2 regions of the Kitasatospora sp. NPDC097643 genome follow, and region 2 is predicted to be linked to the other one. Evidence: predicted binding sites of a transcription regulator. Region 2 holds the regulator's gene; the other holds the start of a gene.
What was found. The regulator HrcA, encoded in region 2, represses chaperone genes, less so after heat shock. The targets are predictions, from matches to a motif close to TTNGCACTCNGNNNNNCNGAGTGCNAA.
Positions count from the first base shown of each region.

Region 1 (11,442 bases), on a different contig from region 2:
CGGCACCCCCGAGGCGTACGCGGCGTACGCGGCCGCCGTCCGCGCGGAGTACGCCTTCGTCCCGGAGCCGGACTTCCGGGCGGGCCGGGCCCGTGTCCTGCGGCAGCTGCTCGCGCTCCCCGCGCTCTACCGCACCCCCACCGCCGACGCCCGCTTCACGGCCGCCGCCCGCCGCAACCTCGCCGCCGAACTCGACTCGCTGGCGCCCGCCGGGCCCGACCCCCTGACGCCCGCCGGGCCCAACCCCCTGGCCGGCTAGGGCGTGTCTTTCGGATCACGTCGGACCAGCGGGCGTCGTTGGGGTGCGTGCATCGGCGGCGCCGAGGAGGGAGTCCATGCGGAGCATCGGCGACTGACGAGAAGCCGTCGAGGTGCGTGCCCCGGCGGCGACCGCCCGGCGTGATCCGAAAGACACGCCCTAGACGAGTTGCCCCACCGGCGCGACCACCACGCCCTGCTTGCCGCACACCCAGTGCGGCTCGGGCCCGAGCTCCGGCTCCACGCTGAGCGCGTGCGGGTCCCCGTCGGCCGCACAGTCGGCGCACAGCGGCCAGCGCCCGTACGCCTCCAGCAGCGCGTCCTGGACGTCCTGGGCGACCAGCCCGAGCACGTACTCGGTGCCGTCCGGCCACTGCTCCAGCCACCACCGGCGGTGTGTGACCGCGTTCTCCACCAGCGAGACGACGGCGGCGTCCGCCACGTCCCGCGTGGTGAGGTCGGCCAGGATCAGCGCCCGCGCGTTGTGCAGGGCGGTCTCGATGTCGGTCTCGATGTCGTCGGAAGCCATCCGTCCATTCTCCGCTCGTACCCGGGAAACGCCGTGTGGGCGGCCCCCCGAAGGGGACCGCCCACACGATCCGGAATCAACCGATCCGATCGAATGCGATCAGGATCAGAAGTCCATGTCACCGCCCGGCATGCCGCCGCCGGCGGCCGCGGCGGCCTTCTCCGGCTTGTCGGCGATGACGGCCTCGGTGGTGAGGAACAGCGCCGCGATGGAGGCGGCGTTCTGCAGCGCGGAGCGGGTGACCTTGGCCGGGTCGATGATGCCCTCGGCGACCAGGTCGACGTACTCGTTGGTGGCGGCGTTCAGGCCGTGACCGGCGGGGAGGTTGCGCACCTTCTCCACCACGACGCCACCCTCGAGGCCGGCGTTGGTCGCGATCTGCTTGATCGGGGCCTCCAGCGCCACGCGGACGATGTTGGCACCGGTGGCCTCGTCGCCCTCCAGCTCCAGCTTGTCGAAGGCGACACCGGCCTGGAGCAGCGCGACGCCACCACCGGCGACGATGCCCTCCTCGACGGCGGCCTTGGCGTTGCGGACGGCGTCCTCGATGCGGTGCTTGCGCTCCTTGAGCTCCACCTCGGTGGCCGCGCCGGCCTTGATGACGGCCACGCCGCCGGCCAGCTTGGCGAGGCGCTCCTGGAGCTTCTCGCGGTCGTAGTCCGAGTCGCTGTTCTCGATCTCGGCACGGATCTGGTTCACGCGGCCGGCGACCTGCTCGCTGTCACCGCCACCGTCGACGATGGTGGTCTCGTCCTTGGTGATGACCACCTTGCGGGCGGTGCCCAGCAGGTCGATGCCGGCGTTCTCCAGCTTGAGGCCGACCTCCTCGGAGATCACGGTGCCACCGGTGAGGATGGCGATGTCGCCGAGCATGGCCTTGCGGCGGTCGCCGAAGCCCGGGGCCTTGACGGCGACGGACTTGAAGGTGCCGCGGATCTTGTTCACGACCAGGGTCGACAGGGCCTCGCCCTCGACGTCCTCGGCGATGATGACGAGCGGCTTGCCGCTCTGCATGACCTTCTCCAGCAGCGGCAGCAGGTCCTTGACCGAGCCGATCTTGGAGTTGGCGATGAGGATGTACGGGTCCTCGAACGTCGCCTCCATGCGCTCCAGGTCGGTCGCGAAGTAGGCGGAGATGTAGCCCTTGTCGAAGCGCATGCCCTCGGTGAGCTCGAGCTCCAGACCGAAGGTGTTGCTCTCCTCGACGGTGATGACGCCTTCCTTGCCGACCTTGTCCATGGCCTCGGCGATCAGCTCGCCGATCTGGGTGTCAGCGGCGGAGATGGAGGCGGTGGAGGCGATCTGCTCCTTGGTCTCCACGTCCTTGGCCTGGGCCAGCAGCTGGTCGGAGACGGCGGCGACGGCCTTCTCGATGCCGCGCTTCAGGGCCATCGGGTTGGCGCCGGCGGCGACGTTGCGCAGACCCTCGCGAACCAGGGCCTGGGCGAGCACGGTGGCGGTGGTGGTGCCGTCACCCGCGACGTCGTCCGTCTTCTTGGCGACCTCCTTGACGAGCTCCGCACCGATCTTCTCGTACGGGTCCTCGAGCTCGATCTCCTTGGCGATGGAGACACCGTCGTTGGTGATGGTGGGGGCGCCCCACTTCTTCTCCAGCACGACGTTGCGACCCTTGGGGCCGAGCGTGACCTTCACTGCGTCGGCGAGCTGGTTCATGCCACGCTCAAGGCCGCGGCGAGCTTCCTCATCAAAGGCGATGATCTTGGCCATCTGAAGTGGTCCTCCGGGACACGGTCGACTGCTCGGACCAAGGGGTGCCCGCGACGGACGGCCCTGGTGTGCGGGGGTCCATTCCCCTACCGCTCCCGGGGGCCTCACCGACCCGGTCCGCTGTCACTCTCACGCTGTGAGTGCTAACGCCAATGATTAGCACTCCGGGTGGTCGAGTGCAAGCCCAATCGCCAACCCGCGAGCCGCCGCTGGGGCCGCCGCTGGGGCCGCCCGGAAACGCCGACGGGCCCGTACGACGCGTGTCGCACGGGCCCGACGAGAAGCGAAGTGGTCACCAGCCGTAGGGCCGCGCCGAGCTCCTGGGGGCGGAAGGGGTCAGCCCGCGGCGCGGACCATGTCCGCCTGCGGGCCCTTCTGTCCCTGGGAGATCTCGAACTCGACCCGCTGGCCCTCTTCGAGGGTGCGGTAGCCGTCCATCTGGATCGCGCTGTAGTGGACGAAGACGTCCGCACCACCGTCGACCGCGATGAAGCCGTAGCCCTTCTCCGCGTTGAACCACTTGACGGTGCCCTGAGCCATTCCGAACTCCCCTAGTGCTGTGCTGGCCCTTCACGCGCCCGCAGGTCGCGGGCCCGGGTCTGGTTTGAAGGCCGGCCCGGGGAACCCCCCCTGAGCGCAGCCGTGCACGCCGCAATCCTCCGCCGGGCCACCGGACGGCATCCGGTGAGCGGGTGATTACGTCGACCGCCGCTGAATGTATCCGGATCGACGCCCTCTGCAACAGGGCCAGCCACGGGGAATTCCGGCGCCACAGCAAGGGACAGGCCGGGCGGAACCAGGAGAAATTCGGCATTCCACGCCGGACATAGCGGACGAATTACCCAAATCCCCGCAGGAATTCTGACATCTGCCTGACATGTTTCCCGGCCCTGGCCGGGCTGGTCTCACCGGCCGGACGACCGTCGGGCGATTCGCGGGCGAGGGGCGAGGAGAAGCCCCGTTCCCGTCCGAGCCACACTCTACTCCGACTTGACCCGCAAATATTCCAGCCCTAATGCGGCTGGAATGCGGACAGCCGCCCACGTGTACGGAGTGCGGAATTCCGTCCACGTGAGCGGCTGCGGTGCGGCCGTCGACATCACCGCGCCGCGGCTCGGCGGGCGCGGTTCGGCAGGCGCGGCTCAGCAGCCGCCGGCCACCGCCGGGATGATCGAGACGCTGGCGCCGTCGCCGATCTCGGTCGCCAGGCCCTCGGCGAAGCGCACGTCGTCGTCGTTCACGTAGACGTTGACGAAGCGGCGCAGCTTGCCGGTGTCGTCCAGGATGCGCGCGGAGATCCCCGCGTGGTTCTTCTCCAGGTCGGCGATGACCTCGCCCAGGGTGGCGCCCTCGGCGGCGACCTCGGCGGCACCGCCGGTGTAGGTGCGCAGGATGGTGGGGATGCGGACGTTGGCGCTCATGGCTCTCCTAGCGGGTGCGGCCGTGCGGGGGTGGGACCTGCGGGTCGGGGAGGGGTTCAGGCGGACGCGAGGCCGGCGTCGCGGAAGGACGCCAGCGTCGGGCGGATGACGGCGGTCATCCCCGCGTCGGAGACGGCGTCCAGGGTCTTCAGGCCGTCGCCGGTGTTGATCGCGACGGTCTCCTTGGCCGGGTCCAGCTGCCCGGTCTCGACCAGCTTCTTCAGCACGCCGACGGTCACCCCGCCCGCGGTCTCGGCGAAGATGCCCTCGGTCCGGGCCAGCAGCCGGATCGCCGCCACGACCTCCTCGTCCGTGACGTCCTCGACCGCGCCGCCGGTCCGGCGGGCGATGTCCAGCACGTACGGGCCGTCCGCCGGGTTGCCGATCGCCAGCGACTTGGCGATGGTGTCCGGCTTGACCGGGCGGATCACGTCCTGGCCGGCCTTGAACGCCGCCGACACCGGCGAGCAGCCGGCCGCCTGGGCGCCGAAGACCTTGTACGGCCGGTCCTCGACCAGACCGAGCTTGATCAGCTCCTGCAAGCCCTTGTCGATCTTGGTCAGCTGCGAGCCCGAGGCGATCGGGATGACGATCTGCTCCGGCAGCCGCCAGCCGAGCTGCTCGCAGATCTCGTACGCCAGCGTCTTCGAGCCCTCGCCGTAGTACGGGCGCAGGTTGACGTTGACGAAGCCCCAGCCCTCGCCCGCCGGGTCGCCGATCAGCTCCGAGCAGAAGCGGTTCACGTCGTCGTAGTTGCCCTCGATGCCGACCAACTCGCCGCCGTACACCCCGGCCATGACGACCTTGCCCTGCTCCAGGTCGTGCGGGATGAACACGCACGAGCGGAACCCGGCCCGGGCCGCCGCCGCCCCCACCGCACCGGCCAGGTTGCCGGTGGAGGAGCAGGACAGCGTGGTGTAGCCGAAGGCCCGGGCGGCCTCGATGGCGCAGGCCACCACGCGGTCCTTGAACGAGTGCGTGGGGTTGCCCGAGTCGTCCTTGATGTGCAGCTGCGCGGTGAAGCCGAGCTCGCGGCCCAGGTTGTCCGCCTTGACCAGCGGGGTCCAGCCGGGGTTCAGGTTCGGCTTCGAGGCGACGTCGGCCGGCACGGGCAGCAGCGGCGCGTAGCGCCAGATCGAGGTCGGACCGGACTCGATCCGCTTACGCAGCTCCTCGGCGGCCTCGCTGCCGAACTCGTACGCGATCTCCAGCGGGCCGAAGCACTCCAGACAGGCGAAGCTCGGACCGAGCGGGAAGCGGGTGCCGCACTCCCGACAGGACAGCGCGGCTGCGGGGCCGAGGTCAACGGATGCGGGTGCGACGGTGTCGAGAGCCATGATGGCGGAGGCCTTTCTCCTCATCTTCCCCGTGGCGCAAGCCGCGCCACAGGCCGGAATTGGCACCTGTCCCGCCGGGGCCTGTCGACGACAGCCGCGCGAGAAGGTTGCCGGGACGTCAACGGGCCGTTCCCTCAGTCCCTCTGGATGAGCTTGTGAAGTTGTGGTGGTGCTCAGCGGCGACCCCGGCGTGCGAAGGTCCGGCCGCTGTACGAAGACTGTATCCGAAGGCGCCAACCCTGAAAGGGACCGTCCGCCACGCGAGATGGCGCGTCCCACCCGATCCCGCCGAGGAGACTCCCGTGCCCGCCGAACCGACCCCCGCACTCCTCCCGCAGGCGGCGTCCTGGCTGCGCCGCCGCTCGTGGAGTGCGGCAGACCGGCCGGTGCGCACCCTGCTGGAGGCCAAGCGCCGCACCGGCCACACCGTCAGCGTGGTCCTCCCCGCGCTGGACGAGGAGGCCACCGTCGGCGACATCGTCCGCACCATCCGCCGGGAGCTGATGGAGCGCCTCCCGCTGGTCGACGAGCTCGTGGTGGTCGACTCCGGCTCGGTCGACGCCACCGCCGCCGTCGCCGCCGAGGCCGGCGCCCGGGTGGAGCACCGCGACGCCATCCTGCCCCGGCTGCCCGCCGCCCCCGGCAAGGGCGAGGTGCTCTGGCGCTCGCTGCTGGTGACCCACGGCGACATCGTCTGCTTCGTCGACGCCGACCTGCGCGAGTTCGACCCCGACTTCGTCTCCGGCATCCTCGGCCCGCTGCTCACCGAACCGGACATCCAGCTGGTCAAGGCCATGTACGACCGGCCCCTGGAAGTATCGATGGGCGGCTCCGCCGCGGGCGACGTCGCCGTCGACCCGGCCGGCGGCGGCCGGGTCACCGAGCTGGTCGCCCGCCCCCTGCTCAACCTGCACTGGCCGGAACTCGCCGGTTTCGTCCAGCCGCTCGGCGGCGAGTACGCGGCCCGCCGCACCCTGCTCGAACGGCTGCCCTTCCCCACCGGCTACGGCGTCGAACTCGGCCTGCTGGTCGACGCGTTGGAGATCGCCGGGCTGGACGCGCTGGCCCAGGTGGACGTCGGTGTCCGGCACCACCGGCACCAGGACGGCCAGGCCCTCGGCCGGATGGCCGCCACCATCTACCGCACGGCCCTGGAACGCCTCGACCGCACCCACCGGCTGAAGGCCTCCGCCGACCTGGTCCACCCGCTGCTGACCCAGTTCACCCGCGACCCGCGGACCAGGGAGTTCACCGCCCACACCCACCCGGTGACCGCCCTGGAACGCCCCCCGATGCACACCGTCCCCGAGTACGCGACCCGGCACTGAAGCCCCGCCGGAGGGGTTTGCCACGCCGGGGGCCCGGCAACGTACCATCCATGGGCGATCTCACGACCGAACGTTCGAGTGCGACCGGCACCGCACCCGTCCTGGTGGCCTCCAACCGGGGACCGGTGTCGTTCAGCACCGCCGACGACGGCACGCTGACCCTCCGCCGCGGCGGCGGAGGCCTGGTCTCCGGCCTCTCCGCCATCGAGGACCCCGACGCGGTCTGGGTCTGCGCGGCCCTCGGCGACGCCGACCGCCGGGCCGCCAGAGAGGCCCCCGACGGCCGCCTCGACCTCGCCGGGCACGAGGTCGGCGGACAGGCCGTCCGGATGCTGGACATAGATCCACAGACCTTCGCCCGCGCCTACAACGGCGTCGCCAACTCCACCCTCTGGTTCGTCCACCACCTGCTGTACGCGACCCCCACCGCCCCCGCCTTCGACGCCGACTTCCGCGCCGAGTGGAGCGCCTACCGCGCCTACAACACCGCCTTCGCCGACGCCCTCGCCGCCGAGGCCGCCCCCGGTGCCGCCGTCCTGGTCCAGGACTACCACCTGTCGCTCACCCCGGCCCTGCTCCGCGCGGCCCGGCCCGACCTGCGGATCGGCCACTTCTCGCACACCCCGTGGGCCCCGCCGGAGTACTACCGGCTGCTGCCGGACGACGTCGGCGAGGCCGTCCTCACCGGCATCCTCGGCGCCGACCGGGCCGGCTTCCTCACCCGTCGCTGGGCCCTCGCCTTCGCCGACTGCTGCGCCGAGCTGCTGGGCGCCGAGGTGGACCGCGCCGCCATGACCGTCACGCACGCCGGCCGCACCACCCAGCTCGGCGTGCACGCCCTCGGCGCCGACGCCGAGTTCCTGCGCGAACGCGCCCACCGCCCCGACGTGGACCAGCGCCTCGCCGCCCTGCGCGCCGCCGTCGGCGAGCGCCGCACCATCGTCCGGGTCGACCGCACCGAGCTGAGCAAGAACATCGTCCGCGGGCTGCTGGCGTACCGGCACCTGCTGCACACCCGCCCCGAGTGGCACGACCGGGTGGTGCACATCGCCTTCGCCTACCCCTCCCGCACCGACCTGGCCGAGTACCGCGCCTACACCGCCCAGGTCCAGCAGCTCGCCGAGGACATCAACGCCGAGTACTCCACCCCGACCTGGCAGCCGCTGATCCTGCACGTCGAGGACGACTTCGCGCGCTCCCTGGCCGCCTACCGGCTCGCCGACGTGGCCCTGGTCAACCCGATCCGGGACGGCATGAACCTGGTCGCCAAGGAGGTGCCGGTGGTCTCCGACCACGGCTGCGCCCTGGTCCTCTCCCGCGAGGCGGGCGCCCACGCCGAACTCGGCGAGGACGCGCTGAGCGTCAACCCGTACGACGTCATCGCCACCGCCGAAGCGCTGCACGCCGCCCTCACCATGAGCGCCGAGGAGCGCGCCGACCGCACCAAGCGCCTCGCCGCCGCGGCCACCGCGCTCCCCCCGCAACAGTGGTTCCTCGACCAGCTCAACGCGCTCTGAGCTCCTCCCCCGGCCTCAGCGCACGCCGAGCTCCGCCCCCAACGCGCCGAGCAGCTCCACCACGCCGGCCGGGCCCGCGACCACCAGGTCGGCCCGGTCGGCGAGTTCGCGCACCGGCGCGTCCCCCATCGCCCCGCTGCACACCAGCAGCCCCGCCAGGCCCTCGCCGCGCAGCTTCTCCACCGCCGCGAAGGCCGCCACATCGCCCAGGTCGTCGCCCGCGTACAGCACCGAACCGGCGCCGCGCTCCCGCAGGAAGCCGGTCAGCGCCGCCCCCTTGTCCACCCCGGGCGGCCGCAGCTCCAGCACCAGCCGCCCCGGCTCCACCACCAGCCCGTGCGCCGCCGCCAGCTCCGCCACCGGTGACCGCAACAGCTCCAGCGCCTCCTCCGGTGCGGCCGTGCGCCGGGTGTGCACCGCCAGCGAGCGCCCCTTGTCCTCCACCCACGTCCCCTCCGGCGCCCCCGCCGCCGCGAGCGCCCCGGGCAGTGCCGCCCGTGCCCCCGCCACGCCCGGGTGCACCGGCGGCGCGCTGACCTCGCCGTCCTCCCACCGCTCGGCCCCGTAGTGCCCCAGCACCACCACCCCGGGCAACCCGGCGAACCCGCCGTACTCCGCGGCCAGCTCCGCCGGCCGCCCGGTCACCACCACCACCGCCCGGACCAGCGGCGCCAGCGCCCGCAGCGCCCCCGCCACACCCGGGTGGGCCCGGGCGGCACTCGGATCCGCCCCGATCGGCGCCAGCGTCCCGTCGAAGTCGAGCGCGATCACCGCGCCGCCCGGCGCCGCCAGGATCGCCGCCAGCCCGTCCCGTCCGGCCCCGGTCACCGGTGCCCACGTCTCTTCGAAGCCCATGCCAGTGCCCATACCCCGGGCGCCCGGCCCGCTACCGCGCCGCCCGCCGGGCCTCCCGGACCCGCCGCAGCCGGTTCACCAGCACCGGCGCGTGCGCCAGCGCCTCCTCCCGGTCGAGCAGCGCGTTCAACAGCTGGTAGTACCGCGTGGCGGAGAGCCCCAGCTCCTCCCGGATCGCCCGCTCCTTGGCCCCGGCCGTCCGCCACTGCCGCCCTTCCAGCGCCAGCACCGCCCTGTCCCGCTCAGTCAGCTCGCCCACGTGTCCACCTCCGCCGTCACTACGGAGTGTCATTCTCACGCGCGACGCCGACACACTGTGCTCGCCCCGCCCCGCGGCCGCCCCGGCTAGCGTCGGGGCCATGACCACGCCCAGCTTCGCCGTGCACGTCCCCACCGCCGACCTCGAACCCGACCCGCTGGATCCGGCCCAGATCGTCTCCGGCACCCCCGAGGTCTCCGGGAGGGTCCTCGCCGAGTCCCCGGACGGCCGCCAGCTGCGCGGCATCTGGCAGATCACCCCGGGCGTGGTCACCGACGTCGAGGCCGACGAGATGTTCGTGGTGCTCAGCGGCCGGGCCACCATCGAGGTCGAGGGCGGCCCGACCCTGCACGTCGGCCCCGGCGACTGCGCCGTGCTGCGCGAGGGCGACCGGACCACCTGGACCGTCCACGAGACCCTGCGCAAGGCCTACGCCATCGCCCTCCCCTGATCCGCGGCAGCCACCCCCGGCCCGGGCCTACTTGCGGACCCGGGCCGTCTCCTTGACCGCCGCGTCCTGCAACCCGGCGAGCACCTGCTTCGGGTCCCCGGTGACCGCCTGTCCGATCCCGGCCTTGATCCGGTTGCTGACGTCACCCCAGGCCGGGTCCCCGAACGGGTAGAAGCTGGCGTTCGAAAGACCGACCGTGAACTGCTTGAGCTCCTCGTGCTTCGGGTCGGACGCCATCTGGTTGAAGGCGTCCTGGGTCACCGGCAGCAGGTTGTACCGCTCGTCGAACTTCAGCTGGTACTCGCGGGTGTAGACGAAGGACAGGAACTTCTTGATCTCGTTCTTGTGCCCGTTGGCCTTGAACGCCATCATCCAGTCCGCGACCCCGAGGCTGCCGGTCCTGCCCACCCCGTCCTTCTTCGGGATCGGCGCCGTACCGAACTCGATCTTCCCTGCGGTGGCCATCTTCAGCAGCGTGGGGTGCCCGTTGAGCATGGCGACCTTGCCGGCCGCGAAGTCCTGGAACACCGGGGTGCGGTTCATCCTGCCCGGGTCCTGGTAGGTCAGCCCGGTGGCCACCAGGTTGCTCTTCAGCCAGCCGAAGGTGGCCTGGTTCTGGGCGCTGTCGATGGTGTAGTTGCCGACGTCGTCGGAGAGGCTGCCACCGCCGCTGAGCGTCCAGAGCATGGATTCGGCGGGCGCCTCCTCGGGGCCGAGCGGCAGCCCGTACGGGGTGACGCCCGGCACCTTGGCCTTGATCTTCTCGGCGTCCTGGCGCAGCTCGTTCCAGGTGGCGGGCGGCTGGGTGAGGCCGGCCTGGCGGAAGACCGCCTTGTTGTAGAAGAGCACCCGCGAGGACGACACGAACGGGATCCCGTACTGCGTGCCGAGCACCTGGCCGGCGTGCGCGAAGGAGTCCAGGAACCTCGCCTGGGTGTCCATGGTGAGCACGTCGGCCGCCGGGTACAGCCGGTCGGCCGCGACCTGGTCGGCGAAGCCTCCGGTCTGCAGCAGGTCGGGGGACTTGCCGGCCGCGATCATGTCGTCGACCTTCTTGCCGATGTCGGTCCAGCTCTCCACCTGGACCTCGACCTTGATGCCGGGGTTGGCGCTCTCGAAGGCGTGCGCGAGCTCGTCCCAGTACGGCTTGGAGCCGGTCTCGGCGTTCTCCCCGTAGTCGGCGGCGACCAGCTTCAGGGTGACCGGCCCGTTGCCCTGCCCGCCGCACGCGCTGACCGCGGTGAGCGCCAGCGTGGCGGCCAGCGCGCTGCCGAGGACTCGGGTGGGGACGTGGGCGCGCCTGTTCAACGCGGGTACCGCCTTCGGAGGGAGAACTGCGGCCGGGGGAGGGAATCCGGCTGGGGGAGGCGCCACACTGCCAAATCCACCGCGCAGTGGTCCACACCTCTCCCGCGCGCCCGCCGCGTCGTTATCGAAGTGCGGACGTCATTGCGCGATGCGCAACGCGACGCCCGGCAGGATGCGAACAAATCCGGCCGGGCAAAGCCCCGCACAACCGCCGCAGCTGCGACAAAGCTCACCCACTTTGGACCAGACCAATCCGACAACTGGACTAGACCTCTTCGACCCGACCAAGGAAACTGTCCCCCGTGAAGCACGTCATCGCACTCGATGTAGGCGGCACCGGCATGAAAGCCGCGCTGCTCGCCCAGGACGGCTCCGTGCTGTTCGAAGCACGCCGACCGACCGGGCGGGAGCACGGCACGGACGCCGTCGTCGCCGCCATCCTCGACTTCGC
Region 1 covers NZ_JBEOSA010000013.1:84,753-96,194, forward strand. Annotated here, with positions in the region: gene ABTY15_RS11840 (HD domain-containing protein) at 1-259, shown strand, start outside; gene ABTY15_RS11845 (DUF8819 family protein) at 419-787, opposite strand; gene groL (chaperonin GroEL) at 893-2,515, opposite strand; gene ABTY15_RS11855 (cold-shock protein) at 2,852-3,055, opposite strand; gene ABTY15_RS11860 (MoaD/ThiS family protein) at 3,658-3,936, opposite strand; gene thrC (threonine synthase) at 3,993-5,273, opposite strand; SAM riboswitch class I at 5,291-5,427, opposite strand; gene ABTY15_RS11870 (glucosyl-3-phosphoglycerate synthase) at 5,576-6,601, shown strand; gene ABTY15_RS11875 (alpha,alpha-trehalose-phosphate synthase (UDP-forming)) at 6,652-8,118, shown strand; gene otsB (trehalose-phosphatase) at 8,134-8,973, opposite strand; gene ABTY15_RS11885 (DUF3263 domain-containing protein) at 9,005-9,265, opposite strand; gene ABTY15_RS11890 (cupin domain-containing protein) at 9,333-9,683, shown strand; gene ABTY15_RS11895 (extracellular solute-binding protein) at 9,711-10,991, opposite strand; gene ABTY15_RS11900 (ROK family protein) at 11,294-11,442, shown strand, end outside.
Region 1: a site for HrcA is predicted at 2,672-2,698, ahead of groL (chaperonin GroEL). Genes of this name have one in related genera too.

Region 2 (11,442 bases):
GCCGTGGACGCCGAACGCGGCGAGCCGGTCGGGCACCAGCCGGCGGCCGTCCGGCTCGGACAGCCGGTAGCCGAAGGACTCCACGGGGTGCGAGAGCCGGACGGCGTCCAGCGCGAACCGGGCGCCGGGCGCGGGCAGCGGGCCCGGCTCGTCGATCGGCCGGGGCCGCAGCACGGCCGTCTCGTGGTAGGCGGTGGCGTGCCGCAGCCGCTCGAAGTAGACCTCCCCGGAGGCCGGGAAGTAGACGTCCACCGGGTGCGGGACGCGGTCGAGGTTGATCCGCTGGATCACCCCGGCGAGGCCCAGACAGTGGTCGCCGTGGAAGTGCGTCACGGCGATCCGGGTGATCTGGGTGGCCGAGACCCCGGCGTGCAGCATCTGCCGCTGGGTGCCCTCGCCGGGGTCGAACAGCAGGCCCTCGCCGTCCCAGCGGAGCAGGTAGCCGTTGTGGTTGCGGTGCCGGGTGGGCACCTGGCTGGCGGTGCCGAGGACGACGAGTTCGCGCTGGGACACGGAACGTCAGACCATGCGCTCGGACATCGACACGCCACCGAGCACGTGGACGTGCGCGTGGAAGATCGTCTGCCCGGCGCCGGCGCCGGTGTTGAAGATCAGCCGGTAGTCCTCGAGGCCCTCGTCCCGGGCCACCGCGCCCGCCTCGGCGAGGAGTTCACCGGCGAGCTCGGGCTCGGCGGCGGCCAGCGCGGCGGCGTTCGGGTAGTGGACGTGCGGGATGACCAGGACGTGCACCGGCGCCTTCGGCGCGATGTCGCGGAAGGCGAGGATACGCTCGGTCTTGCGCACCACGGTCGCCGGGATCTCGCCCGCGACGATCTTGCAGAACAGGCAGTCGGGCTGCGGCTCGCCGGCCATCGGCGTCTCCTCGGGTCGTGTCCGTGCTGTCTCGGGGCCGTACGGCGGCAGCCTAGCCGAGCCCCGCCGCCGCCTGCTGGTACTCCTGGAGGTGCTTCCAGCGCACCGCGCGCATGCCGACGATGTCGCCGTCGTCCAGGTCGAAGTCCTCGGAGATCAGGGCGACCGCGAGGAAGACGAAACCGAGCAGCCAACGCCGGGTCAGCCGCCAGGTGTTGGGGCGCATGACGCGCTTGCTGCGGATCACCCGCATCGCCAGCAGACCCTTGCCGACGCTGAAGCCGGTGAGGCGGGCCAGCACCACCTGGTTGAGGAAGGAGACCAGGAGGCCGACGACCAGCAGCGCCACGAAGTAGGGCACGGCCGGGCCGCTGTTGTGCTGCACCGCGTGGCCGGCCACGTGGGTGGTGGTGGTCTTGGGCTGGCCGGCCGCGTTGGCGGCGACGAAGCCGAGGCCGACGGCGAGCAGCCAGTCGACCACGATCGCCAGGAAACGCCGCCCGCCGCCCGCCTCCTTGGGCGTCGGCGGCCGGTACTCGGCGGGCTGCTGGTACTGCGGCTGGGCCGGGTACGGCTGCTGCTCCTGGTACGGCTGCTGGTAGGCCTGCTGCGGCTGCGGCGGCTGCTGCTGGTAGGGCTGCTGCGGCGGGTACGGCTGCTGCTGGTACTGCGGCTGGGCCGGGTAGGGCTGCTGCCCGTACGGCTGCGGCGGGTTCTGGGCGGCGTACGGGTTCTCCCCGTACTGCTGCGGCGGCGGATAGCCCTGTGCCATGTGCTCCCCCGTGGACTGTCGATCCGGATCCGATCAAGAACAGCCCCGCATCCTACTCACCCCGCGGAGCAGGAAGTCGGCCCGTCCGACTTCCTGCTCCGTTGCTCGCCGGGGCGACTACCGAACTACTCCCAGGGCAGCGGCGGCGCCGTGCGGGCCGGGGTGTCGGCCAGGGCGGCGAGGGCGATCCGGACGCCCTCGGCCAGCTGCGGGTCCGCGCCGGCCGCCCACTGGTGCGGGGCGAACGGCACCTCGACGTCCGGGTCGACGCCGTGGTTCTCCACGCCCCAGCCGTAACCCTCCATCCAGAACGCGTACTTGGGCTGGGTGACCAGGGTGCCGTCGACCAGCCGGTAGCGGCTGTCGATGCCGATCACCCCGCCCCAGGTCCGGGTGCCGACCACCGGGCCGATCCCCAGCGCCTGGATGGCGGCGTTGACGATGTCGCCGTCCGAGCCGGAGAACTCGTTGGCGAGCGCGACGATCGGCCCGCGCGGGGCGTCGCCGGGGTAGGGCAGCGGGGTGGCGATGTCCCGGGCGACGTCCCAGCCGACGATCCGGCGGGCCAGCTTCTCGATCACCAGCTGCGAGGTGTGACCGCCCCGGTTCTCCCGGATGTCGACGATCACGCCCTCGCGGGCCATCTCCGAGCGCAGGTCCCGGTGGATCTGCGCCCAGCCGGTGGTCTGCATGTCCGGGACGTGCAGGTAGCCGAGCCGCCCGCCGGACAGCTCCCGGACGGCCGAGCGCCGCCCGGCCACCCAGTCGTGGTAGCGCAGCGGCTCCTCGTCGGCGAGCGGGACGACCACCGGGTGGCGCTGGTCGGTGCCGTCCTTGCCGGCCACGGTCAGCTCGACCGGCTGCCCGGCGGTGCCGGCCAGCAGCGGCGCCGGGCCGGTGACCGGGTCCACCGGGCGGCCGTTGACGGCCAGTACCGCGTCGCCGGGGCGGATCGCCACCCCGGGCGCGGCCAGCGGCGAACGGGCCCTCGGGTCGGAGGACTCCCCGGGCAGGATCCGGGCGATCCGCCACTGGTCGCCGTCCTTGACCAGGTCCGCGCCGAGCAGGCCCTGGCGCCGGGCGGGCTCGGTGTGCCGGCCGTACGGCATCACGTAGGCGTGCGAGGTGCCGAGTTCGCCGTGCACCTCCCAGAGCAGGTCGACCAGGTCGTCGTGCGAGCCGACCCGCTCCACCAGCGGCCGGTAGCGCTCCAGCACGCCGGCCCAGTCGACGCCGGCCAGATCGGGGCGCCAGAAGTTGTCCCGCATCAGCCGGCCGTTCTCGGCGAACATCTGCGCCCACTCGGCGGCCGGGTCGACGGTGACCCGCAGCCGGGCCAGGTCGACGGCGACCTCGTCGTCCTCGCCGCCCGACTTGTGGTCGGCCGGGACGATCCGCAGCTCGCCCTCGTCCAGCACCGCCAGCCGGGTGCCGTCGCCGCTGACCGCGAAGCCGTCCAGCCCGTGCACCAGCGGCTCGGCGCGGCGCTTGCGCAGGTCGAAGCGCTCCAGCGTGGCCCGGGGCCGCTCGTCCTCCAACGAGGCCGCCTCGTCGCCGAGTTCACCGAGCAGCGGGACCCGCGTCCAGAGCACGCCGTCCTTCGCGGCCCGGAGCGCGCCGAACCGGCCGCCCTCGACCGGGAACGGGACGATCCGGTCGGCGATGCCGTCCAGGTCGACCCGGGTGACCGGCGGGGCGTCCGCGGCGCCCTCCTCGCCGTCCGACTTCTTGCCGCGCGGCTCGTCCTCCTCGCCGCCGACCGACCGCCCGGCCCGCTGCGGCCCGAACGGGGACGGCGTGTCAGCGGCCAGCGTGATCAGGTACGGGCGGCAGCCGTTGGGGAAGGACAGGTCGAAGACGTGCGAGTCGTACACCGGGTCGAAGTTGCGCACCGACAGGAAGGCCAGGTACCGGCCGTCCGCGGTGAACGCCGGCGAGGTGTCGATGAAGCGCTGCTGGGTGGCCTCGCCCACCGTCCGGGTGGCCAGGTTGGCCAGCACGATCTGGCGCAGCGAGTACGGGCCCATCCCCGGCACCGGGCGCGACCAGGCCAGCCAGGCCGAGTCCGGGCTGAACACCAGCCCGCTCACCTCCCCGTCGGTGCTGCGGGCCAGCTCGTGCACGGCACCGTCGGCCAGGGTGACCAGCAGCACCCGGCCGTCGTGCACGCCGAGCGCCGCGTGCTTGCCGTCCGGGGAGACCGTCAGGGCGTTCACCCGGCCGAGCTGCCCGGCCGCCAGCCGGCGCCGCTCGGCGCCCTGCACGACGGGGGCGAACTCCAGGCCGTCCTCGCCCTCGGCGTCGGACACCCACAGCACGCCCTGCGCGCCGTCCTCGCCCGGCACCACCCGGGCCAGCCGCCCGCGCACGCCCGGGGTCTCGTCCAGCACCCGGGCCGGGCCCTCGCGGTGGGTCAGCCAGTGCACGCCGCCGCGCACCACCACGGCGCTGGCCCGGCCGGTGCGGTCGGGGGCGACGGACTCCAGCCAGTGCGCGGCGTGCACCGGGCGGGGGCGGCGGCCGGTGCGCGGGCCGGCCAGCCGGACGTCCAGCCGGCGCGGCTCGGCGCCGTCCAGGTCGTCCAGCAGCAACAGGTCGCCGGCCCGGTGGAAGACCACCCGGGTGCCGTCGGTGGTGGCGTTGCGGGCGTAGAAGCCGTCCGGGGAGGTGGTGTGGCGGCGCAGGTCGGAGCCGTCCGGGAGGCTGGAGTACAGCTCGCCGACGCCCTCGTGGTCGGAGAGGAAGGCGATCCTGCCGCCTTGCCCCCCGTCAGGACCGGCTACCCACAGCGGCGAGGAGAGCTGGCCGTCCAGCTCCTCGTGCACCCGGACGAACTCGTCCCGGCCGATCCACAGCTTGCCCGCCCGGCCGCCCCGGTAGCGCTTCCACCAGGCCGGCTCGCGGTTGTTGACGGTGCCCAGCAGCACCCGGTCGCCGCCCGGCTCGAAGGCCAGCCCGCCGACCGGCCCGTACGGCAGCCGCACCGACTCGCCGCCGTCCAGCGGCAGGGCGTGCGCCCAGGTGCGGCGCAGGGTGGCCTCGCCGGCGGTGGTGGTGGCGATCGGACGGCCGTCGGCCGTCCAGCCCTGGAGCTGGGTCTGGTCGCTGCCCCAGTGGGTCAGCCGCCGGGCCGGGCCGCCGTCCACCGGCACCACGTGCACCTCGGGCGCGCCGTCGCGGGCGGAGGTGAAGGCGATGTGCCGCCCGTCCGGAGAGAACCGGGGGTGGTGGACCGGCAGGTGGTCGGCGGTCAGCCGCCAGGCCCGGCCGCCGTCCAGCGGGGCCAGCCAGATGTCGTTCTCGGCGACGAAGGTGACCAGGTCACCGTGCAGATGGGGGTGGCGCAGGTAGGCGCCCGCTGGGGTGCTCAGGGGTTCCGTCACGCGGCCAGCGTAGGCACGTACGCGTACGACGCGCCCCGGTTTTCGCAGAGTCCCGCCCACCGGGCGAGCCGCACGCCCCCGGGGAGCCGCCGGCTCAGGACCAGCGGCCGGTGCGCCCGAGCAGCAGGGCCCCGGCGGCCACCCCGGCGGTCGAGGTGCGCAGCACCGAGGGGCCCAGCCGGTACGGCTTGGCCCCAGCCTCGGCGAAGGCCGTCAGCTCCTCCGGCGAGACCCCGCCCTCGGGCCCGACCACCAGCACCAGGTCCCCCGCCGCCGGCAGCGCGGCCAGCGCCAGCGGCTCGGCGCCCTCCTCGTGCAGCACGGCCGCGAACGCGGCCCGGGCCAGCACCGGCGCCAGCTGCCGGGTGGTCATCGGCTCGTGCACCTCGGGGAAGCGCAGCCGGCGGGACTGCTTGCCCGCCTCCCGGGCAGTGGCCCGCCACTTGGCGAGCGCCTTGGCGCCGCGGTCGCCCTTCCACTGGGTGATGCAGCGGGAGGCCGACCACGGGATCACCACGTCCACGCCGACCTCGGTCATGGTCTCCACGGCCAGCTCGCCGCGGTCGCCCTTGGGCAGCGCCTGGACCACGACGATCCGCGGCGCCGGCTCCGGCTCCCGCCGCACGGCCGCCACGGTGACCTCGATCGCGTCCTTGCCGTGCACCTGCGCGACGGTGCCGTCCACGCCCAGCCCCAGCCCGTCGGCCAGGGTGACCGCCTCACCGGCCGTCAGCCGCTTCACCGCGGCCGCGTGCCGCCCCTCCGGCCCGTCCAGGAGCACCACGGCGCCGGGCGCGGCGGCGGCGATCCGCTCGGTCTCGACGACGAAGACGGGGGCGGTCATGCGGGGAACCTCCGGGGCGGGGGGCGGAACGCGGACGGAACGGGAACGCGAAAGGGGTGCCGGGACCGGTCCCGGCACCCCTCCGCGGGACGGCTAGCGGCCGTTGAACGCGTCCTTCAGGCGCGAGAACAGGCCCTGCTGGCCGGGCGCGAACTGCCCGGACGGACGCTCCTCGCCGCGCAGCACCGCCAGCCGGCGCAGCAGCTCCTCCTGCTCGGGGTCGAGCTTGGTGGGCGTCTGCACCTCGACATGCACTATCAGGTCGCCCCGGCCGCCCCCGCGCAGGTGGGTGATGCCCCGGCCGTGCAGCGGGATCGACTGGCCGGACTGGGTGCCGGGCCGGATGTCGACCTCCTCCAGCCCGTCCAGGGTCTGCAACGGCACCTGGGTGCCGAGCGCGGCCGCCGTCATCGGGATGGTGACGGTGCAGTGCAGGTCGTCCCCGCGCCGCTGGAAGACCGCGTGGGTGGTCTCGGCGATCTCGACGTACAGGTCGCCGGCCGGGCCGCCGCCGGGGCCGACCTCGCCCTCGCCGGCCAGCTGGATCCGGGTGCCGTTGTCGACACCGGCCGGGATCTTGACGGTCAGGGTGCGACGGGCGCGGACCCGGCCGTCGCCGGCGCACTCCGGGCACGGGGTCGGCACGACGGTGCCGAAGCCCTGGCACTGCGGGCAGGGGCGGGAGGTCATGACCTGGCCGAGGAACGACCGGGTGACCTGGGAGACCTCGCCCTTGCCGCGGCACATGTCACAGGTCTGCGCCGAAGTGCCCGGCGCGGCGCCCTCACCGTTGCAGGTGGTGCAGGTGACGGCCGTGTCGACCTGGAGCTCCTTGGTGGTGCCGAAGGCGGCCTCCTCCAGGGTGATCTCCAGCCGGATCATGGCGTCCTGGCCGCGCCGGGTGCGCGAGCGCGGGCCGCGCTGGCCGGCGGCGGCGCCGAAGAAGGCGTCCATGATGTCGGAGAAGCCGAACCCGGCCGCGCCCGCGCCGAAGCCCGCTCCCGCGCCGCCGCCCGGGGACAGCGGGTCGCCGCCGAGGTCGTAGACCTGGCGCTTCTGCGGGTCGGAGAGCACCTCGTAGGCGGCGTTGATCTCCTTGAACCGCTCCTGCGTCTTCGGGTCCGGGTTGACGTCCGGGTGCAGTTCGCGTGCCAGGCGCCGGAACGCCTTCTTGATCTCGTCCTGCCCCGCATCCCGTCGGACGCCGAGTACCGCGTAGTAGTCCGTGGCCACCAAATGCTCCGCTTGTTCCGCCTGTAGTAGTGCTGCGACTGGACACCACCGTTAGAAATCTAACGGCGGTCGATTGCTACGACTCGGCCAGGATCTGACCCACGTACCGCGCCACCGCTCGCACCGCCCCCATTGTGCCCGGGTAGTCCATCCGGGTCGGACCGATCACACCCAGTTTGGCCACGCTCTCGTCGCCCGAACCGTAACCGACCGACACCACCGAGGTGGAATTCAGCCCCTCGTAGGCGATCTCCCGCCCGATCCGGACCGTCATCCCGGCGTCCGCGGTCTCACCCAGGAGGCGGAGCAGGACGACCTGTTCCTCCAGCGCCTCCAGCACCGGCTGGATGGTGAGCGGGAAGTCGTGCCCGAAGCGGGTCAGGTTGGCCGTGCCGGCCAGCATGATCCGCTCCTCGTTCTGTTCGGCGAGCGCCTCGAACAGCGTCGCCAGGACGGTGGTGACGGTCGGCCGGTCGGCCTGCTCGACCATCGCCGGCAGCTCCTCCAGCAGCCCCGGGACGTCCGGCAGGCGCTGGCCGACGGCCCGCACGTTGATCCGGGCCCGCAGGTCCGCCAGCAGGGTCTCGCCGACCGTGCCCGGGCAGTCCACCAGCCGCTGCTCGACCCGGCCGGTGTTGGTGATCAGGACCAGCATCACCTTGGCCGGCGCCAGCGCCACCAGCTCGATGTGCCGGACGGTGGACCGGGACAGCGAGGGGTACTGGACCACCGCGACCTGCCGGGTCAGCTGGGCGAGCAGGCGCACCGTCCGCGCGACCACGTCGTCCAGGTCGACGGCGCCGTCCAGGAAGTGCCGGATCGCCCGGCGCTCGGGGGCGGTCATCGGCTTGATCTCGGCCAGCTTGTCGACGAACAGGCGGTAGCCCTTGTCGGTGGGGATGCGCCCGGCGCTGGTGTGCGGCTGGTGGATGTATCCCTCCTCCTCCAGCGCCGCCATGTCGTTGCGGACGGTGGCCGGGGAGACCCCGAGGTTGTGCCGTTCCACCAGCGCCTTGGAGCCGACCGGCTCCTCGGTGCCCACGTAGTCCTGGACGATCGCGCGGAGCACGGCGAGCTTGCGGTCGTCCAGCTGGCGGACCTCTCCGGCCATGGGGCACGCACCTCCGTCTTCGCACGTTGTCCGTTGTGTGTCCGTTGTGGCTGGTGCCCCCGGAGGACCGGGGCCTTGGCACTCTGAACACACGAGTGCCAAAACCGTACCTGCCAGTGTACGGCCCGGGTCCGACGGCAGGAACGGCCCGGCCGGGGTGATCCTGCCCGCAGTTCCCGGCGCGGGGGTGGTGCCGAGGGGCCGTCCGGGTGGCAGCATCGATAGCGACGGCGAACGGAGGAGCAAGCGATGTCGAGCTCGGGCCAGCACACCCGTTTCGCGCCGGACCGCGGACTGACCGGCCGGATGGTCGCGACCATGTTCGTGATCGGGCTGCTGTACGTCGGATTCACCGGCCTGCTGATCGCGCTGCTGCGCGGCGCCTGGCCGCTGATCGTGCTGATCTCCGGCGGGCTCTTCGTGGCCCAGTTCTGGTTCAGCGACAAGATCACCGAGCGGGCGATGGGCGCCCACCAGGTGACCCCGGAGCAGTACCCCCAGCTGCACGGCACCATCGACCGGCTCTGCGCGCTCGCCGACATGCCCAAGCCCCGGGTGGCGGTCGCCGACAACGACATGCCGAACGCCTTCGCCACCGGCCGCAACCCGCAGAACGCCGTGGTGTGCGTCACCACCGGCCTGCTGCGCCGGCTGGAGCCGGAGGAGCTGGAGGGCGTGCTCGCGCACGAGCTGTCCCACGTCGCCCACCGGGACGTCGCGGTGATGACGGTGGCCGGCTTCCTCGGCGTCCTCGCCGGGGCGATGACCCGGATCGCGATGTACGGCGGGTTCCTCGGCGGCCGCAACAACAACGACCAGAACGCGGCCATCGCCGCCCTGATCATCCCGCTGGTGTCGATGGTGGTCTACGCGATCAGCTTCCTGCTCACCCGGCTGCTCTCCCGCTACCGGGAGCTCGCCGCCGACCGGGCCGCCGCCCAGCTCACCGGCCGGCCCAGCGCCCTCGCCTCGGCGCTGACCAAGGTGACCGGGCAGATCGCCGCCATCCCCAGCAAGGACCTGCGCCAGGCGCAGCCGTACAACGCCTTCTACTTCGCCCCCGCGCTGAGTGCCCGGGACGCCGCCACCCAGCTGTTCTCCACCCACCCGACGCTGGAGAAGCGGCTGGCCCAGCTGGCGAAGATCTCCGAGCAGCTCGGCCGCTGACGCCCGTTCCCGTCGAGAGAGGACCGCCGTGGGATTCCTGGACACCCTGTTCGGCCGCACCAAGCCGGTCAAGCCCGACCTCGACCAGCTGTTCGGCGTGCCGTCCGCCGCGCTCACCCTGGAGGCCGGGGCGGGCTTCAGGCCCACCGGGCTCGGCTCGGTCTGCTTCGCCGCCGTCGAGGGCGCGGCCTTCGGCCAGGTCGAGCAGCAGGTCCACGAGCTGCTGGACGCCGACACCGGGCGCGGCGGCGTGCCCGTCGAGGCCTCCAAGGACGACTACGGCTACTCCTGGCTGCTCGCCCGGCACTCCCCCGAGGAGCTGCCGGAGCTGGTCAACGACCTGCACGCGGTCAACAGCGAGCTGGAGGCGAACGGCTTCGGCCCGCAGCTGCTCTGCTCGCTGGTCGCCTTCCGGAGCGCGCAGGGGCAGTCACTGGCGCTGGTCTACCTCTACAAGCGCGGCACCTTCTACCCGTTCGCGCCGATGCCCGGCGGCGGGGAGAAGCGCAACAGCCCGCTGGAGCTCCAGGTGAACGCGCTGCTGGGGAACGACCTGCGGCTGGAGAAGGACCTCAGCCGCTGGTTCCCGGTCTGGGGCGCGCCGGGTCTCTGACGGTCCGTCCGTATAGTCGCCTCCATGCGCAGCCGCCAGTACGGACCCGATCTGACCCCGCCGTGGAAGAAACAGGCCCCGGCCCCGGAGGTGCCCGCCGAGCGGGACCTGGTGGTCGAGGAGGCGGCGACCGGCTTCTGCGGGGCGGTGGTGCGCTGCGAGAGGACCGCCGAGGGGTTCACCGTCACCCTGGAGGACCGTTTCGGCAAGCACCGGGTGTTCCCGCTGGTGCCGCGCGGCTTCCTGCTGGAGGGCCGGGTGGTCACCCTGGTCCGCCCGGCCGGCCCGGCGCCGTCGAAGGCGCCCGGGCGCACCGCCTCCGGCTCGATCGCCGTCCGCGGCGCCCGGGCCCGGGTCGCCCGCGAGTCCCGGATCTACGTCGAGGGCCGGCACGACGCCGAACTGGTCGAGCGGGTCTGGGGCGACGACCTGCGGATCGAGGGCGTCGTGGTCGAGTACCTGGAGGGCGTCGACGACCTGCCCGCGATCGTCGCCGACTTCGCCCCCGGCCCCGGCCGGCGGCTGGGCGTCCTGGTCGACCACCTGCTCCCCGGCACCAAGGAGCACCGCATCGCCGCCCAGGTCACCGGCGATTCCGTGCTGGTCGTCGGCCACCCCTACATCGACATCTGGCAGGCCGTGAAGCCCGCCAGCGTCGGCATCCCCGCCTGGCCCGCCGTCCCCCGCGGTGAGGACTGGAAGCAGGGCACCTGCCGCCGCCTCGGCTGGCCGGTGGACACCCCGGCCGCCTGGAAGCACATCCTCTCCAAGGTGAACAGCTACAAGGACCTGGAGCCCGAGCTGCTGGGGAAGGTGGAGGAACTGATCGACTTCACCACGGTGGAGCCGCTGGACTAGCTCGCACGCGCGGGGATCAGTCCACCAGGTCCCGCACCACCGCGTCCGCCAGCAGGCGGCCCTGGAGGGTCAGGGCGGCGCGGCCGGTCTGGTAGGGCTCCGGGGCCAGGAGGCCGTCGGCGAGGGCGCGGGCGGCTGCCTCGCGGCCGGTGGGGGTGAGCAGGTCGAGGGAGACGCCCTCGACCAGGCGCAGCTCCAGCAGGATGCGTTCGACCCGGCGGTCCTCCTCGGCCAGGACCTCGCGGCCCTGGGCCGGGGTGCGGGCCTCGGCGAGGGCCCGGGCGTAGGCGGCGGGGTGCTTGGCGTTCCACCAGCGGACGCCGCCGACGTGGCTGTGCGCGCCGGGGCCGGCGCCCCACCAGTCGGCGCCGGTCCAGTAGAGCTCGTTGTGGCGGCAGCGGCCCTCGGGGGTGGTGGCCCAGTTGGAGACCTCGTACCAGGAGTACCCGGCGGCGGCGAGGGCCTGCTCGGCGATGAGGTAGCGGTCGGCGTGCACGTCGTCGTCGATCATCGGCAGCTCGCCGCGCTTGACCCGGGCGGCGAGCCGGGTGCCCTCCTCGACGATCAGCGAGTACGCGGAGACGTGGT
Region 2 covers NZ_JBEOSA010000050.1:14,109-25,550, reverse strand. Annotated here, with positions in the region: gene ABTY15_RS27315 (ribonuclease Z) at 1-513, opposite strand, end outside; gene ABTY15_RS27310 (histidine triad nucleotide-binding protein) at 520-873, opposite strand; gene ABTY15_RS27305 (RDD family protein) at 926-1,645, opposite strand; gene ABTY15_RS27300 (S41 family peptidase) at 1,771-5,028, opposite strand; gene ABTY15_RS27295 (16S rRNA (uracil(1498)-N(3))-methyltransferase) at 5,123-5,872, opposite strand; gene dnaJ (molecular chaperone DnaJ) at 5,966-7,105, opposite strand; gene hrcA (heat-inducible transcriptional repressor HrcA) at 7,182-8,216, opposite strand; gene htpX (zinc metalloprotease HtpX) at 8,466-9,383, shown strand; gene pspAB (PspA-associated protein PspAB) at 9,412-9,996, shown strand; gene ABTY15_RS27270 (DUF3097 domain-containing protein) at 10,021-10,854, shown strand; gene hemW (radical SAM family heme chaperone HemW) at 10,871-11,442, opposite strand, start outside.